2 regions of the Bradyrhizobium sp. CCGE-LA001 genome follow, and region 1 is predicted to be linked to the other one. Evidence: predicted binding sites of a transcription regulator. Region 1 holds the regulator's gene; the other holds the start of a gene.
The links. The regulator PhoB, encoded in region 1, activates phosphate uptake and scavenging genes when phosphate is short. The targets are predictions, from matches to a motif close to TGTCATNNANCTGTCAT.

Region 1 (7,803 bases):
GCGCATGGCCACGTCGAACGACACCCGCGTCCGCGTCGAAGGACGCTCGAAGATCATCGCCAGCGTCTTGCCTTGGAGCGGCCTGACCGGCTGATGCGCCTTCTGCTTCGCCTTCATGGCGGAGGATGCGGCGAGCATGCGCTTGAGCTCCGACAACGGGAGCTCGTTGATGTCGAGGAAGTGTCTCGGCGACTTGCTCATCAGCTTGCCGCCCGCTTGGTCTGACTGGACGAGATCGCAGCGCAAGCACGCTCGAGCCGCCCGACGCTGTCCTCGATCTCGGCTTCGGTGACGATCAGAGGCGGCAGGAAGCGCACGACATTGTCGCCGGCACCGACCGTGAGCAGCTTTTCGTTGCGCAAGGCGGCAACGAGATCAGCCGAAGGCACCACCGCCTTGATGCCGATCAGCAGACCTTCGCCACGGACTTCGCTGACGATATCGGGGTGGCGGTCGATCACAGAGGCGAGCTTCTGCTTGAGCAGCAGCGACATCTTCTGCACGTGATCGAAGAAGCCGGGCTTGAGCATGACGTCGAGCACGGCATTCGCAGCGGAGATCGCGAGCGGATTGCCGCCGAAAGTCGAGCCGTGTGAGCCGGGCCCCATGCCGGCGGCCGCCTCCGCAGTGGCCAGCACCGCACCGATCGGGAAGCCGCCGCCGAGCGCCTTGGCCAGCGACATCACGTCAGGCGTGACGCCGGTGCGCCGGTGCGCGAAGAGATCGCCGGTACGCCCCATGCCGGTCTGCACTTCGTCGAAAGCGAGCAGCAGACCCTTCTCGTCGCAGAGCTGGCGCAGCGCCTTGAGGAAGGCGGGCGTCGACGAACGCACGCCGCCCTCGCCCTGGATCGGCTCGATCAGGATGCCGGCGGTCTGCGGACCGATCGCCTTCTTCACGGCGTCGATGTCACCATGCGGGACCTGGTCGAAACCGTCCATCGGCGGGCCGAAACCTTCGAGATATTTTGCAGATCCGGTCGCGGCCAGCGTCGCCAGCGTGCGGCCGTGGAAGGCGCCTTCGAAGGTGATGATGCGATAGCGTTCCGGATGGCCCTTGGAGAAGTGATGGTGGCGGACCAGCTTGATCACACCCTCCAGCGCTTCGGCGCCGGAATTGCAGAAGAACACGAAGTCCGCAAAGCTCTCGTTGCACAGGCGCACGGCGAGCTTCTCGCCATCCGGGCTCTGGAACAGGTTCGACATGTGCCAGAGCTTCGTCGACTGCTCCTGCAAGGCCTTGACCAGCGCCGGATGGCAATGGCCGAGCGCGTTCACCGCAACACCCGAGGTGAAATCGAGATAGCGATCGCCATTGGTCGCGATCAGCCAGCAGCCTTCGCCGCGCTCGAAACCAAGGTCGGCCCTGGCGAAAACGGGAAGCAGATGCGGCGCGGCGCTGTTGGTCATGACCATCACTTGGATGTTGCATTTGAATGTTGAGACCTGCCTGGTATGCCTTGCGCAGCGCACCATTGACCGGTCCGGAAAACGAAACGTGCCGCCTTTTAAGGGCGGCACGCGGCACTATCTTATGCCTGGCAAGACGGGTGTCAATGCCGCCCGGAAAGCCTCGCGAAACGCTGATTCCGTAGTCTTGCGGTGCCGATTTTGCGGGGTTTTCACCACGGAACATGTGGAAGCGAGTCGGCGGACTCTTGCGCGGGAGTCACGCCATATTGTAGCGTTTGGACTGTCAGATACGACATCTCGTGCAGCGGTTCTGATCCCAAGAGTCCTCATGTACCGGCGTAAACGTTCGGGCGCTCGTTGCGCGCCCGGCGAGCCTTAAGGGATTCTGGCGGCACGGGTTTTTTCAAGGCTTAGGCATTCGCTGCGAGGCCCCAGGATGGCGGCGCGCAGCGAGGGAAAGGGTGCAATGACGGTTTTGACCTGGTCCGATGATCGCGTCGAGCAGCTGAAAAAGCTCTGGGAGGCCGGACTTTCGGCCAGCCAGATCGCGGCTGAGCTCGGCAATGTGACCCGCAATGCCGTGATCGGCAAAGTGCACAGGCTCGGCCTGTCCGGCCGCGCCAAGAGTCCGTCTTCGGCCGCGCCCCGGCCGCGCAAGGCGCGTCCGGCGCAGCACATGATGCGGGTGACCCGTCCGATCTCACGCGGCAACACCGCGCTGGCGCAGGCCTTCGAGGTCGAGGTCGAGGCAGAGCCCGTCACCTACGACAACGTGGTGCCGATGAGCCAGCGGCTGTCGCTGCTGGAATTGAACGAGGCGACCTGCCACTGGCCGGTCGGCGATCCCTCGAGCCCGGATTTCTTCTTCTGCGGCGGCAAGGCGCTCTCCGGCCTGCCCTACTGCGCCCAGCACTCGCGCGTCGCCTATCAGCCCGCAGCGGATCGTCGGCGCGCGCCGGCCAAGCCGAGCACGCGGTGAGCGGGGTTTAACTGACTGCAAGGACAGCAGCCGTCGCGCGATGACGGCTCCAATTGCTCGGTGTCACCCCCGCGAACGCGGGGATCCATAACCTCAGGGCGCAAGTGTTGCGCGAGATGGTCACACCGAGTCGTCGCCCAACCACGTCTTGTGTTTATGGGTCCCGGGTTCGCGCTGCGCGCGCCCCGGGACGACAGTTGAGATTGTAGCCACAGCTGCCAGCGAACAAACTCAAAAACCTTACGTCTGCTCCGCCTTCGCAAACCGATCGTCGAGCGCATAGCCGGCACCGCGGACCGTGCGGATCGGGTCCTGCTCGCGGCCGAGATTGAGCAGCTTGCGCAGGCGGCCGATATGGACGTCGACGGTGCGTTCGTCGATGTAGATGTCGCGGCCCCAGACGCTGTCGAGCAGTTGCTCGCGCGAGAACACGCGGCCCGGATGCTCCAGGAAGAACTCCAGAAGGCGATACTCGGTCGGGCCGAGATCGATCGGCCGGCCCGAGCGCGCGACGCGGCGCTTGTCGCGGTCGAGCTCGATGTCGCCATAGGCCAGCACAGTGGCGAGCCGCTCCGGGCTTGCCCGCCGCAGAAGGCCCTTCACCCGCGCCAGCAGCTCCGGCACCGAGAACGGCTTGACGATGTAATCGTCGGCGCCGGTCGCAAGACCCCGCACCCGCTCGCTCTCCTCGCCGCGCGCGGTGAGCATGATGATCGGCAGCTGCTTGGTCTCGGGACGGGTGCGCAGACGCCGGCACAGCTCGATGCCTGACAGCCCCGGCAGCATCCAGTCGAGCACGATCAGATCGGGGATGTGTTCCTTGAGGCGAGTGTCGGCGTCGTCGCCGCGCATCACCGTCTCCACGTCATAGCCGTCGCCTTCGAGGTTGTAGCGCAGAAGCTCGGTGAGAGCTTCTTCGTCTTCAACCACCATAATGCGTGCGCCCATGTGGTCGTCGCTCCTTAAGTCGTCAGGTATTCGGGACCGTCGTGGCGAAGGTCGTCATGTCGCCCTTCGGCCGCTTGTCGGTCATCGCCTGACCCTCGATCATGTAGAACACGGTCTCGGCGATGTTGGTGGCGTGGTCGCCGATCCGCTCGATGTTCTTGGCGCAGAACATCAGGTGGATGCAGAACGAGATGTTGCGCGGATCCTCCATCATGTAGGTGAGGAGCTCGCGGAACAGCGAGGTGCAGATGGCGTCGACCTCCTCGTCGCCCTTCCACACCGCCATCGCCGCCGGCAGGTCATGCGCGGCATAGGCGTCCAGCACCGACTTGACCTGCTGCTGCACGAGGTCGGTCATGTGCTCGAGGCCGCGAAACAGCTTCAGCGGATGGAAGTCCGCATCCAGCGCGGCGACGCGTTTGCCCATGTTCTTGGCGAGGTCGCCGATGCGCTCCAGATCGGTCGCGACGCGCATGGCGCCGACGATCTCGCGCAGGTCGACCGCCATCGGCTGGCGGCGGGCGATGGTGAGCACGGCGCGCTCCTCGATGCGCTTCTGCAGCGCGTCGAGCTCGGCGTCGATGGTGACGACGCGCTGGCCGAGTGCGACGTCGCGGCGGATCAGCGCGTCGACGGAGTCGACGATCATGCGCTCGGCGATGCCCCCCATCTCGGCGACCAGGCGGGTGAGCTCCTGGAGGTCGGTGTCGAAGGCCTTTGCGGTATGTTCAGAACCCATGTCCCGTCTCCTCAGCCGAACCGGCCGGTGATGTAATCCTGCGTGCGCCGGTCGCTCGGCGACGTGAAGATCTTGCTGGTGTCGTCGAACTCGATCAGCTCGCCGAGATACATGAAGGCGGTCTTGTCGGAGACACGGGCCGCCTGCTGCATGTTATGGGTGACGATCGCGATCGTGTAATTTTCGGACAGTTCCTGGATCAGCTCCTCGACCTTGGCGGTCGAGATCGGATCGAGCGCCGAGCAGGGCTCGTCGAACAGGATCACCTCGGGCCGCACCGCGACGGTGCGCGCGATGCAGAGACGCTGCTGCTGGCCGCCGGAGAGCGACAGGCCGGAGGCGTTGAGCTTGTCCTTGACCTCGTTCCACAACGCGCCGCCGCGCAGCGCCTTCTCGACCCGATCATCCATCTCGGATTTCGAGATCTTCTCGTAGAGGCGGATGCCGAAGGCGATGTTCTCGTAGATCGTCATCGGGAACGGCGTCGGCTTCTGGAACACCATGCCGACGCGGGCGCGCAGCAGGTTGAGGTCGAGCTTAGGATCGAGGATGTTGGTCTGATCCAGCAACAGCTGGCCGGTGGCACGCTGGCCCGGATAGAGATCGTACATCCGGTTGAAGATGCGCAGCAGGGTCGACTTGCCGCAGCCCGACGGGCCGATGAACGCCGTGACGCGGTTGGTGCCGAGCGCCAGATTGATGTTCTTCAGCGCGTGGTGCTCACCGTAATAGAAGTTCAGGTTGCGCGCGGTGACCTTGGCGGGCGCCTCGGGCAACGGCTGCGAGCCGGGGTGAACGGTCGGCGCACTGACGGAAACAGACATTTCGCTCATTTTGCAGTCCTCTCGGCGCCAAGGATGCGCGCGCCAATGTTCAGGGCAAGCACAGTCAGAGTGATGAGCAGCGCGCCGCTCCAGGCGAGTTGCTTCCAATATTCGTAGGGGCTCTGCACGAAGTTGTTGATGGTCACCGGCAGGTTGGCCATCGTCTTGTTCAGGCCGAGGCTGAAGAACTGGTTCGACAGCGCCGTGAACAGCAGCGGCGCGGTCTCGCCCGCGACGCGGGCAGTCGCCAGCAGCACGCCGGTGATGAGGCCGGAGCGCGCGGCCCGATAGGCGATGCGCTTGATCACCAGCGACCGCGGCAGACCGAGCGCGGAGGCCGCCTCGCGCAGCGGGTTCGGCACCAGCAGCAGCATGTCTTCGGTGGTGCGCACCACGACCGGGATCACGATGACGGCGAGCGCCAGCGCGCCGGCGATGGCCGAGAAGCCCCGCATCGGCACCACCACCGCGCCGTAGATGAACAGGCCGATGATGATCGAGGGCGCCGACAGGAGAATGTCGTTGATGAAGCGGATCACCGAGGTCAGCTTGTCGTTGCGGCCGTACTCGGCGAGATAGGTGCCGGCGAACAGGCCGAGCGGCGCGCCGATGCCGACGCCGATCACGGTCATGATGAGCGAGCCGACGATGGCGTTGAGCAGACCGCCCTCGTTCGATCCGGGCGGCGGCGTGTTCTCGGTGAAGACCTGGAGGTTGAGCCCGGCAAGGCCGTTGTAAAGCAGTGTTGCCAAGATCAGCGCGAGCCAGGTGACGCCGAACGCTGCGGCTGCGATGCAGAGGCCGCGAATGACGATGTCCCAGCGGCGGCGGCGTAAATAGATCGGGTTCATGGCTTCACTTCCCCGCCTTGGTTTCCAGGCGCAGCAGCATCAACCGGGCGGCCGCGAGCACGAAGAACGTCAGCACGAACAGCAAGAGGCCGAGCAGGATCAGGCCGGACTGGTGCAGGCCGTCGCTTTCGGCGAACTCGGAAGCAATCGCCGCCGAGATCGTGGTGCCCGGCGCGAAGATCGAGGAGGAGATGCGGAACGAATTGCCGATGATGAAGGTCACCGCCATGGTCTCGCCCAGCGCGCGGCCGAGCGCCAGCATGACGCCGCCGATGATGCCGACGCGGGTGTAGGGGATCACCACGCTGCGGACGACTTCCCAAGTGGTGCAGCCGACGCCGTAGGCGGCTTCCTTGAGCACCGGCGGCACCGTCTTGAACACGTCGACCGAGATCGACGTGATGAAGGGCAGCACCATGATGGCGAGAATCAGCGCCGCGTTGAACAGGCTGAGGTAGGACGGAGGCCCTGCGAAGATAGCGCCCAGCACGGGGACGCCGTCGAAGACCCTGATCATGAAGGGCTGGAACGTGTTGGCCAGGAACGGGCCGAGCACGAAGAAGCCCCACATGCCGTAGATGATCGAGGGAATGCCGGCGAGCAGCTCGACCGCCATGCCGATCGGGCGGCGCAGCCATTGCGGGCAGAGCTCGGTGAGGAAGATCGCAATGCCGAGACCGACCGGAATGGCGATCAGCATCGCGATGAAGGAGGTGACGAGCGTGCCGTAGATCGGCCCGAGCGCGCCGAGCACGGGCGGATCGGCCGACGGCGCCCAGCGCTGCGTCCACAGGAACGGCAGGCCGTATTCCTTGATCGCGGGGAAGGCTCCGACAATTAAGGACATGATGATGCCGCCGAGGATAAGCAGCACCGAGATTGCGGAAAGCCGCGTGATCCAGTAGAAGGTGACGTCGCCGAGCTTGAACGCGCTCAAAGCCTTGGCGCGATCATACGGTCCGGCGTCGTCGATTACATCGCTCTGAACGGCCATCTCTGCCACGCCGATCCCCTGTACCCGTTTATGTATACGCTTGTTTTTGGTGCGGGGCCCCGGATGCGGCGCTAGCCCATCCGGGGCTTGGTTCTTGCGGATCAGCGGCCCAGCACTTCAGGCTCCGCCGCCTCCGGGACGCGAGAGGAGAGCCTCAGCTCTTGATTTCGGCAGCCCAGGTCTTCTCGACCTGCTGGACGACGCTGTCCGGCATCGGGATGTAGTCGAGGTCCTCGGCCATCTTGCCGCCGTTCTTGAAGGCCCAGCGGAAGAACTTGATGGCCTCCTGCGAGGCAGCCTTGTCGGTGGCGGACTTGTGCATGAGGATGAAGGTCGCCGCCGTGATCGGCCAGGACTTGTCGCCGGGCTGGTCGGTCAGGATGACGTAGTAGCCGGGGGCCTTGGACCAGTCGGCGTTGGAGGCGGCCGCCTGGAAGGCTTCGACGGTCGGCTGCACCGGCTTGCCGGCCTTGTTGACGAGACCGGCGTAGGTCAGCTTGTTCTGCTTGGCATAGGCGTACTCGACATAGCCGATCGAGTTCTTGGTCTGGCTGATGTTACCCGACACGCCTTCGTTGCCCTTGGCGCCGACGCCGACCGGCCACTCGACAGCTGTGCCCTCGCCGACCTTGCTCTTCCAGTCCGCGCTGGCCTTGGACAGGTAGTTGGTGAAGTTGAAGGTGGTGCCCGAACCGTCCGAGCGGCGAACCACGGTGATGGCGTCCGACGGCAGCTTCACGTTCGGATTGAGCTTCTTGATGGCGGCGTCGTCCCACTTGGTGATCTTGCCGAGATAGATGCTGGCCAGCGTCTCGCCGTCGAACACCAGCTCGCCCGGCTTCACGCCCTCGAGATTGACGACGGGAACGATGGCGCCCATTACCATCGGCCACTGCACGAGACCGTCCTTCTCGAGCTGCTCGGCCTTGAGCGGCGCGTCGCTGGCGCCGAAGGTCACGGTCTTGGCCTGGATCTGCTTGATGCCGCCACCCGAGCCGATGGACTGGTAGTTCAGACCATTGCCGGTCTCTTTCTTGTAGGCGTCAGCCCACTTCG
Region 2 (7,803 bases), 2.7 Mb from region 1:
GGCAGCGTGAAGCTCGAATTCGAGCTGAAGAACAGGGTGTATCCGTCGGGTGCCGCGCGTGCGGCCTCCTTTGCCGCGATCGTGGTGCCGCCCCCGGGACGGTTCATGATGATCACGGGCTTGCCGAGCCGGGTCTCCAGTTCGCCGCCGATGATGCGTGCGACCACGTCGGAGGCGCCGCCGGGCGGGAAGGGGACGATCAGTTGCAGCGGTTTTTCGGGATAGGCTGCTTGCGCCTGCGCGAGCGAATGGCTGCTGATCAGACCGAGCAACCCGAGCGCAACAGTGAGGGCCGTCCTTTTCATCGCATGAATCTTTCTTGTTCACGTGAGCATTCGAAGTTCGGTCCGACGTAGCAATAATCGTTCCAGCAGCAATCGAGACAGGGCTGGGCGAGGCCACCGCGCCGGAGCAGTTCTCCTTGTCTCACTGATTGGTGAGTGCCGATTGCGACCCGATCCGCCCCCTCCGATATTTGCGTCATCGATTTGATGGAGACACTACATGAACATCGACCTTTCCGGAAAAACCGCCCTGGTGACCGGTTCCACCGCCGGCATCGGCCACGCGATCGCCAAGGGCCTCGCCGCCTCCGGCGCCAGCGTCGTGATCAATGGCCGCAGCCGGGACAAGGTCGATGCCGCCGTCCGCAAGCTGGAAGGGACGGGCGCCAAGGTCCGCGGCATCGCCGCCGACGTCTCGACGGCGGCAGGCTGCAAGGCGCTGGTCGCGGCGCTTCCCGACGTCGACATCCTCGTCAACAATGCCGGCATCTTCGAGCCAAAGGACTTTTTCGAGATCCCCGACGAGGATTGGAGCCGCTTCTTCGAAGTCAACGTGATGAGCGGCGTCCGGCTGTCGCGCGCGTACATGAAGGGCATGCTCGAGCGCAATTGGGGCCGCATCGTTTTCATCTCCTCGGAGTCCGGGCTCAACATTCCCGTCGAGATGATCCACTACGGCATGACCAAGACGGCCCAGCTCTCGGTCGCGCGCGGCCTTGCGCAGCTCACCAGCGGCACCGGCGTGACCGTCAATTCCGTGCTGCCGGGCCCGACCATGTCCGAGGGCGTCGAGACCTTCGTGAAGGATCTCGCCAAACAGAACGGCCAGTCGGTGGACGAGGCCGCCGCCAATTTCGTCAAGCAGCATCGCCCGAGCTCACTGCTCCAGCGCTTTGCGAGCGTCGACGAGATCGCGAACATGGTGGTCTATGTCGCGTCGAAACAGGCGTCCGCGACCAACGGCGCGGCGCTGCGCGCGGAAGGTGGCATCGTCAACACGATCGCTTGAGTCGGCGTATGACAGCCTATGTGAATTCCGAAGTCGAGATGCGCGATCCCGATGGATTCGAAGCCTATCGCGCATTGGCCGCCAAGACGATCGCGCAGTATGGCGGGCGTTATCTCGTCCGCGGCGGCAAGGCCGAGCTGGCCGAAGGCAACCTGCCGGCGAAGGCCATCGTCGTCGTCGAATTCCCGTCAATGGCGAGGCTGAAGGAATGGTACGCGTCGCCGGAATATGCCGAGGCGCTCAAGCTGCGGCAGACGGCGCTGGAGCGCCGGCTGCTGTTCGTCGAGGGCGCGGCTCAACCATAACTGCGGTAGCCGTAGGGTGGGCAAAGCAAAAGCGTGCCCACCATTTTCGTTGTGCGTGTCCTGAAGATGGTGGGCACGGCGCAGCGCGCCTTTGCCCACCCTACGAAGCCTTTGCTTACCACCCCTCCAGCACGATTTTGCCGCGCGACTTGCCGCTCTCCAGCAGCGCGTGAGCGCGCTTGAGATTGGTTGCGTTGATCGTGCCAAATGTTTGGTCGAGCGTGGTGCGCAACACACCCTTATCGATGAGGTCGGCGACGTCACCCAGCAGATGGTGCTGCGCGATCATGTCCGGCGTCTGGAACGAGGAGCGCGTGAACATCGATTCCCAATGCACCGAGATCGCCTTGCCCTTGAAGGTGCTCATGGTGAACTCCGGAGGATCGTCGATCAGGCCGAACTTGCCCTGCGGTGCCATGAACTCCGCGATCGCCTTGTAATGCTGGTCGGTGAATGTGAGGCTTGCCACCAGCGCGACCGGCGGGAGCTTCAGCTTCTCGATCTGCTCCTTCATGGGCTTGCCGTGGTCGATCACCGCATGCGCACCGAGATCGAGGCACCACTTTTGCGATTCCGGCCGCGTCGCGGTGGCGAGCACCGTCAGCCCGGTGAGACGGCGCGCGAGCTGGATCAGGATCGAGCCGACGCCCCCGGCGCCGCCCGTGATCAGCAGCGTGCGCGGATCGACGCTCTTGCCCGGCACTGCGCCGAGACGGTCGAACAGCAATTCCCAGGCGGTGATGGAGGTGAGGGGAAGGGCGGCGGCTTGCGCGAAGGACAGGGTCTTCGGCTTGTTGCCGACGATGCGCTCGTCGACCAGATGGTATTCCGAATTGGTGCCTTGGCGCAGGATCGAGCCGGCGTAGAACACCTCGTCACCTGGCTTGAACAGCGTGACCTCCGGCCCGACGGCGTCGACCACGCCGGCCGCGTCATAGCCGAGAATCTTCGTCTCGCCCTCGGGCGGGGCGGCGCGCTTGCGCACCTTGTAATCGACGGGATTGGCCGAGATCGCCTTCACCGCGACGCGGATGTCGCGTCCCTTCGGCTCCGGTTTCGCGGTCTCGAAATCGATCAGTGAATCCGCGTCCTCGATCGGAAGCGATTTCTTGTAGCCGATGGCCTTCATGGCTTGTCTCCATCAGATGGCTTGGTTCGCCCGCCGTCCTAACTGTCGCTCTGGCCCCGATTTGGCAAGTACTGTAAATTCGGGGATATAGTCCCTGTTTGGATACTATTGGGAAAACATGCATGAAACGGCGAGAGTTTACCCGGCGCCCGGGCTGCTCGGTCGAGGCGACGCTGGACCTGATCGACGGCAAGTGGAAGGGCGTGATCCTCTATCACCTCCAGAGCGGCACCCAGCGCTTCGGCGAACTGCGCCGCCGGATGCCCGGCATCACCCAGCGCATGCTGACGAAGCAGCTGCGCGCGCTGGAGGAGGACAAGCTCGTCGTCCGCAAGGTCTATGCCGAAGTGCCGCCGCGCGTGGAATACTGCCTCTCCGAAGTCGGTGAGAGCCTGAGGCCGGTGATCGATATCCTCAAGGCCTGGGGCGAGAGCCATCAGCAGCGCCTGTCCGGCGCGCAGCCGTCGGCGCTGGTGAAGAAAAAGCGCGCGGCGTAAAGCTCCCGGGAGCGGCGTGCCGCTCCCGGGAGAGATGGCCCTCAGAACGCAAACTGCGTGCGCATCGCGACGGCGTCGAACTTCGAGCCGACGTCGGCGGTCGAGACCGGCGAGGCCTGCCGCGACACCGTTCCGTGCAGATAGTCGAGCATGAAGCGGACGTTGCCGTTGACGTACCAGTTGAGTGCCAGCGTGTAGACCGTCTGCCGGCCGCCAGCGACGCCGTTGGCGGTTGCGAGCTGATCGTTGAGATCGATGGTCGAGAAGCGGCCCGCGATCTCCCACGCGCCCCAGCCGCTGCCGTCAAGCGAGAACGGATGCGCCGGCTTGACGCCGTGATAGGCTGCGTTCGCCGCGTTATACGATCGGCCTTCGCCCGTCAGCACGTAGCCGGCCTGCGCGTAGCCGCCCTGGAATTTCAGGCTGGGCGCGCCGACCAGCGGCACGGCGGTATTGGCGGTGCGATCGACATTGTACCAGAAGTACTCACCCTGGACGATGAACGGGCCGTAGGTCGCCGCCGCCTCGACGCTGTAGACCTGCGCGCCCGAGGCATTGGCGATGGCGCCAGTCGAGATCAGCGTGGTCGGGTCGAGACGCAATTCCGGACGATCGCTGAGCGTGACCGTCTGGGTGTTGGCGATCAGATTGCGCGGCGGCTGGATCAGCCATTGCGCGTTTGCGCCGATATGCACCGAGTAGTCCTTGGTGCTGATCGGATTGCCGGCCACGCGCGCCACGGCGCCATATTGCTCGCTGGTGCCGGGCGGCGTCACGCTCGAAGCCGAATGGATCGCGCCGGTCGACGGTCCCGTGACATAGCCGCCGATCCAGAGCTGATCGTTGAACCAGCGCGCACCGGCCGCGGAGCGGAAGTCGCCCGCGGCGATGTTGGTCGCGATCACGCCGGGCGAGGCGCGCTCCATGAACATGATGTCGTTCGAACTCGTCGCTTCGTCGAGCGTGTAAGGCAGATCCATGATGCCGGCCTCGATCGCCATCTTGCCGCCGAACGGCTTCAGGCCGGTATAGCTGATATAGGCGTTCTCGACGCCGGAGACGCCGCCGCCCGGCAGCGATCCCGGCGCGGTGCCACCAAATCCGTCGGACGAGCCGCCGAAATCGTAGACCAGTGCGAAGTTCCAGTCGTGGAAGAACTTGCCGGTGACGCCGATGCGCGCGCGGCGGACGTTCTGGCCGCTGTCGAGCTTCTGCGGCACCGTTGCCGCGGTGTTGGGACGATAGTCATATCCGCCGACATCCCAATGCAGGCGGCTGGTGATGGCGACGCAGTTGGCCTGGTCTGCGGTGCAGATGGTCGGCCGGTTGTTCGGCATCGTCACGACGACGCCGGAGGCCGGCGCCGGCCCCTTGACGGGAATCGCCGCGTTGGCATTGGCGACTGCGGCCTTTGCCTCCGAGCGCGCCTCGGCCTTGGCCTCAGCCTTTGCCTCGGCTTTGGCTTTCGCCGTTGCCGCCGTGTTCGCCGCGGTCTGGCTCTGGAGCTTGTCGAGCTTCTGCTCCAGCAGCTTCAGCTGCTGCTTCAACAGCGCGATCTCCTGCTCGCTGCTGCTTGCCGATTGGGCCTGGGCCTGCGAGGCCGCCAGCGCACCGGCGAGACTAATCGCCGTGGCTGCAAGTCTTGTTCTGCTCACGTTACGCCTCCATCCTTTGACGAACTTCCCCAAGTCGCCGGCGGAGCCTAAGTCTCATCGATGACTGCTCCGCGACGCTGCGCCCCGGTTGCGCGGTTCCCACTGATGCCAATTCGCCGCAACCGAATCCGCTCCACACCACAATGCTGGATGACGCGCATCATGCCAATCGATCGTCATGGCAATTTGCCATTTCGCACGCTGGGCTTGCGGGCCGGACACAGCTGAAAGAGGCCGAATAATGCGGCCCGGCGGCCTTCTATTGGCGGGCGAAGGCGCCTATATTCCGGCGTCTTTTTCAAGAGGGTAGGAATGTTTCGATTGATCCGTGCTGCCGTCGTCATGGCATTGTGCATAGTGTCTTCGGGCCACTTCAGCCCGTCAGCCGCGCAGGACCGCCGTGTCCCGGCCTCGCCGACCGAGCTTCGGCTGTCCTATGCGCCGATCGTGCAGCGGGTGCAGCCGGCGGTCGTCAACGTCTATGCGGCCAAGGTCGTGCAGAACCGCAATCCGCTGCTCGACGATCCGATCTTCCGCCGCTTCTTCGGCGTGCCGGGCCAGCAGCCCGAGCAGATGCAGCGCTCGCTCGGGTCCGGCGTCATCGTCGACGCTTCCGGCCTCGTCGTCACCAACGTGCACGTCATCGAAGGTGCGGACCAGGTGAAGGTGTCGCTGTCGGACAAGCGCGAGTTCGAGGCCGAGATCCTGCTGAAGGACTCCCGCACTGATCTCGCCGTGCTCCGCCTGAAGGACGCCAAGGAGAAATTCCCGACTCTCGACTTTACCAATTCCGACGAGCTTCTGGTCGGCGACGTCGTGCTCGCGATTGGAAATCCCTTCGGCGTGGGCCAGACCGTGACTCACGGCATCATCTCGGCGCTGGCGCGCACGCAGGTCGGTATCACCGACTACCAATTCTTCATCCAGACCGACGCTGCGATCAATCCCGGCAATTCCGGCGGGGCCCTGGTCGACATGGCCGGCAGGCTCGCCGGCATCAACACCGCGATCTATTCGCGCTCCGGCGGCTCGCAAGGCATCGGCTTTGCGATCCCGGCCAACATGGTGCGCGTCGTCGTCGCTTCCGCCAAGAGCGGCGGCAAGGCGGTGAAGCGGCCGTGGTTAGGTGCAAAATTGCAGGCTGTAACGCCCGAGATCGCCGAGAGCCTCGGCCTCCGCTCGCCGACCGGTGCGCTGGTTGCGAGCGTGGTGTCGAACGGCCCGGCAGCGAAAGCCGGCCTGAAATCCTCCGATCTCATCACCGGCATCGACGGCCAGACCGTCGATGATCCCAACGCCTTCGATTACCGTTTCGCGACCCGCCCGCTCGGCGGCTCCGCGCAGATCGACGTGCAGCGCGGCGGCAAGCCGTTGAAGCTGGCGGTGGCGCTGGAGACCGCGCCAGACACCGGGCGCAACGAGCTGGTCGTCACCGCACGCTCGCCGTTCCAGGGCGCGAAGGTCTCGACCATCACGCCGGCCGTCGCCGACGAGCTGCGCCTGGATGCCGACACCGAAGGTGTCGTGATCACCGACATCGGCGGCGATACCGCGGCCGCGAGTGTCGGCTTCCAGAAGGGCGACATCATCCTGGCCGTCAACAACCAGAAGATCAGCAAGACCGGCGACCTCGAGAAGGCCGCAGGTGAACGGGCGCGGATCTGGCGCATCACGCTGGTGCGCGGCGGCCAGCAGATCAACGTCACGCTGGGCGGATGAGTCCGAAGCGACCACAGGAGACGCCAACGCTCTTCGCTGCGGCGGGGCTCGACCACGATGCTCCGCATCCGCTGCCGGACCGGCTGCGCCCGCGCGCGCTGTCGGAGGTCGTCGGGCAGGATCACATCCTCGGCCCGGACGGCGCGCTGACGCGCATGCTGGAAACGCGTACGCTCGGCTCGCTGGTATTTTGGGGACCGCCCGGCACGGGCAAGACCACGGTGGCGCGGCTGCTGGCGGATGCGACCGATCTGCATTTCGAGCAGATCTCCGCGGTGTTCTCCGGCGTCGCCGACCTGAAGAAGGCCTTCGATGCCGCGCGCGCCCGCCGCGAGATGGGCAAGGGCACGCTCTTGTTCGTCGACGAGGTGCATCGTTTCAACCGCGCCCAGCAGGATTCGTTTCTGCCCGTGATGGAAGATGGCACGGTGGTCATGGTCGGCGCCACCACTGAGAACCCATCCTTCGAGCTCAACGCGGCGTTGCTCTCTCGCGCGCGCGTGCTGGTGTTTCGCTCGCTCGATGCCGCCGCGATCGAAAAGCTTTTCGCGCATGCCGAGGCGATTGAGGGCAAGAAGCTGCCGCTCGACGCGGAGGCGCGCGCTGTGCTGGTGCGCATGGCCGACGGCGACGGCCGCGCCTCGCTGACGCTCGCCGAGGAGGTCTGGCGTTCGGCGCGGGCAGACGAGATCTTCAATGCCGCGCAGCTGCAGGAGATCCTGCAGCGCCGCGCGCCGATCTACGACAAATCGGCCGACGGCCATTACAATCTGATCTCGGCGCTGCATAAATCGGTGCGCGGCTCCGATCCCGATGCTGCGCTGTATTATCTCGCGCGCATGCTGGACGCCGGCGAGGATCCGCTGTTCCTGGCGCGCCGTGTCGTGCGCATGGCGGTGGAGGACATCGGCCTTGCCGATCCGCAGGCGCTCGTCATCGCCAATGCGGCGAAAGACGCTTTCGACTTCCTCGGCCATCCCGAGGGCGAACTCGCGATCGCGCAGGCGGTCGTCTATCTCGCCACGGCGCCGAAATCGAACGCGGTCTACACCGCCTTCGGCACGGCGATGCAGGTGGCAAAACAAGCCGGCTCTCTGCTGCCGCCAAAACACATCCTGAATTCCCCGACCAAGCTGATGAAGTCGGAAGGCTACGGCTCCGGCTACGCATACGACCACGATGCGCCGGATGCCTTTTCCGGCCAG

Region 2: the regulator PhoB is predicted to act here: its motif matches at 4,940-4,956, upstream of BCCGELA001_RS22590 (OprO/OprP family phosphate-selective porin).

The regions. Positions count from the first base shown of each region.
Region 1 covers NZ_CP013949.1:7,549,532-7,557,334, forward strand. Annotated here, with positions in the region: gene argF (ornithine carbamoyltransferase) at 1-201, opposite strand, end outside; gene BCCGELA001_RS34320 (aspartate aminotransferase family protein) at 201-1,409, opposite strand; gene BCCGELA001_RS34325 (GcrA family cell cycle regulator) at 1,879-2,391, shown strand; gene phoB (phosphate regulon transcriptional regulator PhoB) at 2,632-3,339, opposite strand; gene phoU (phosphate signaling complex protein PhoU) at 3,362-4,078, opposite strand; gene pstB (phosphate ABC transporter ATP-binding protein PstB) at 4,090-4,911, opposite strand; gene pstA (phosphate ABC transporter permease PstA) at 4,908-5,753, opposite strand; gene pstC (phosphate ABC transporter permease subunit PstC) at 5,758-6,747, opposite strand; gene pstS (phosphate ABC transporter substrate-binding protein PstS) at 6,902-7,803, opposite strand, start outside.
Region 2 covers NZ_CP013949.1:4,846,822-4,854,624, reverse strand. Annotated here, with positions in the region: gene BCCGELA001_RS22615 (Bug family tripartite tricarboxylate transporter substrate binding protein) at 1-305, opposite strand, end outside; gene BCCGELA001_RS22610 (SDR family NAD(P)-dependent oxidoreductase) at 505-1,293, shown strand; gene BCCGELA001_RS22605 (DUF1330 domain-containing protein) at 1,302-1,598, shown strand; gene BCCGELA001_RS22600 (zinc-binding alcohol dehydrogenase family protein) at 1,714-2,727, opposite strand; gene BCCGELA001_RS22595 (winged helix-turn-helix transcriptional regulator) at 2,850-3,224, shown strand; gene BCCGELA001_RS22590 (OprO/OprP family phosphate-selective porin) at 3,266-4,879, opposite strand; gene BCCGELA001_RS22585 (DegQ family serine endoprotease) at 5,192-6,598, shown strand; gene BCCGELA001_RS22580 (replication-associated recombination protein A) at 6,595-7,803, shown strand, end outside.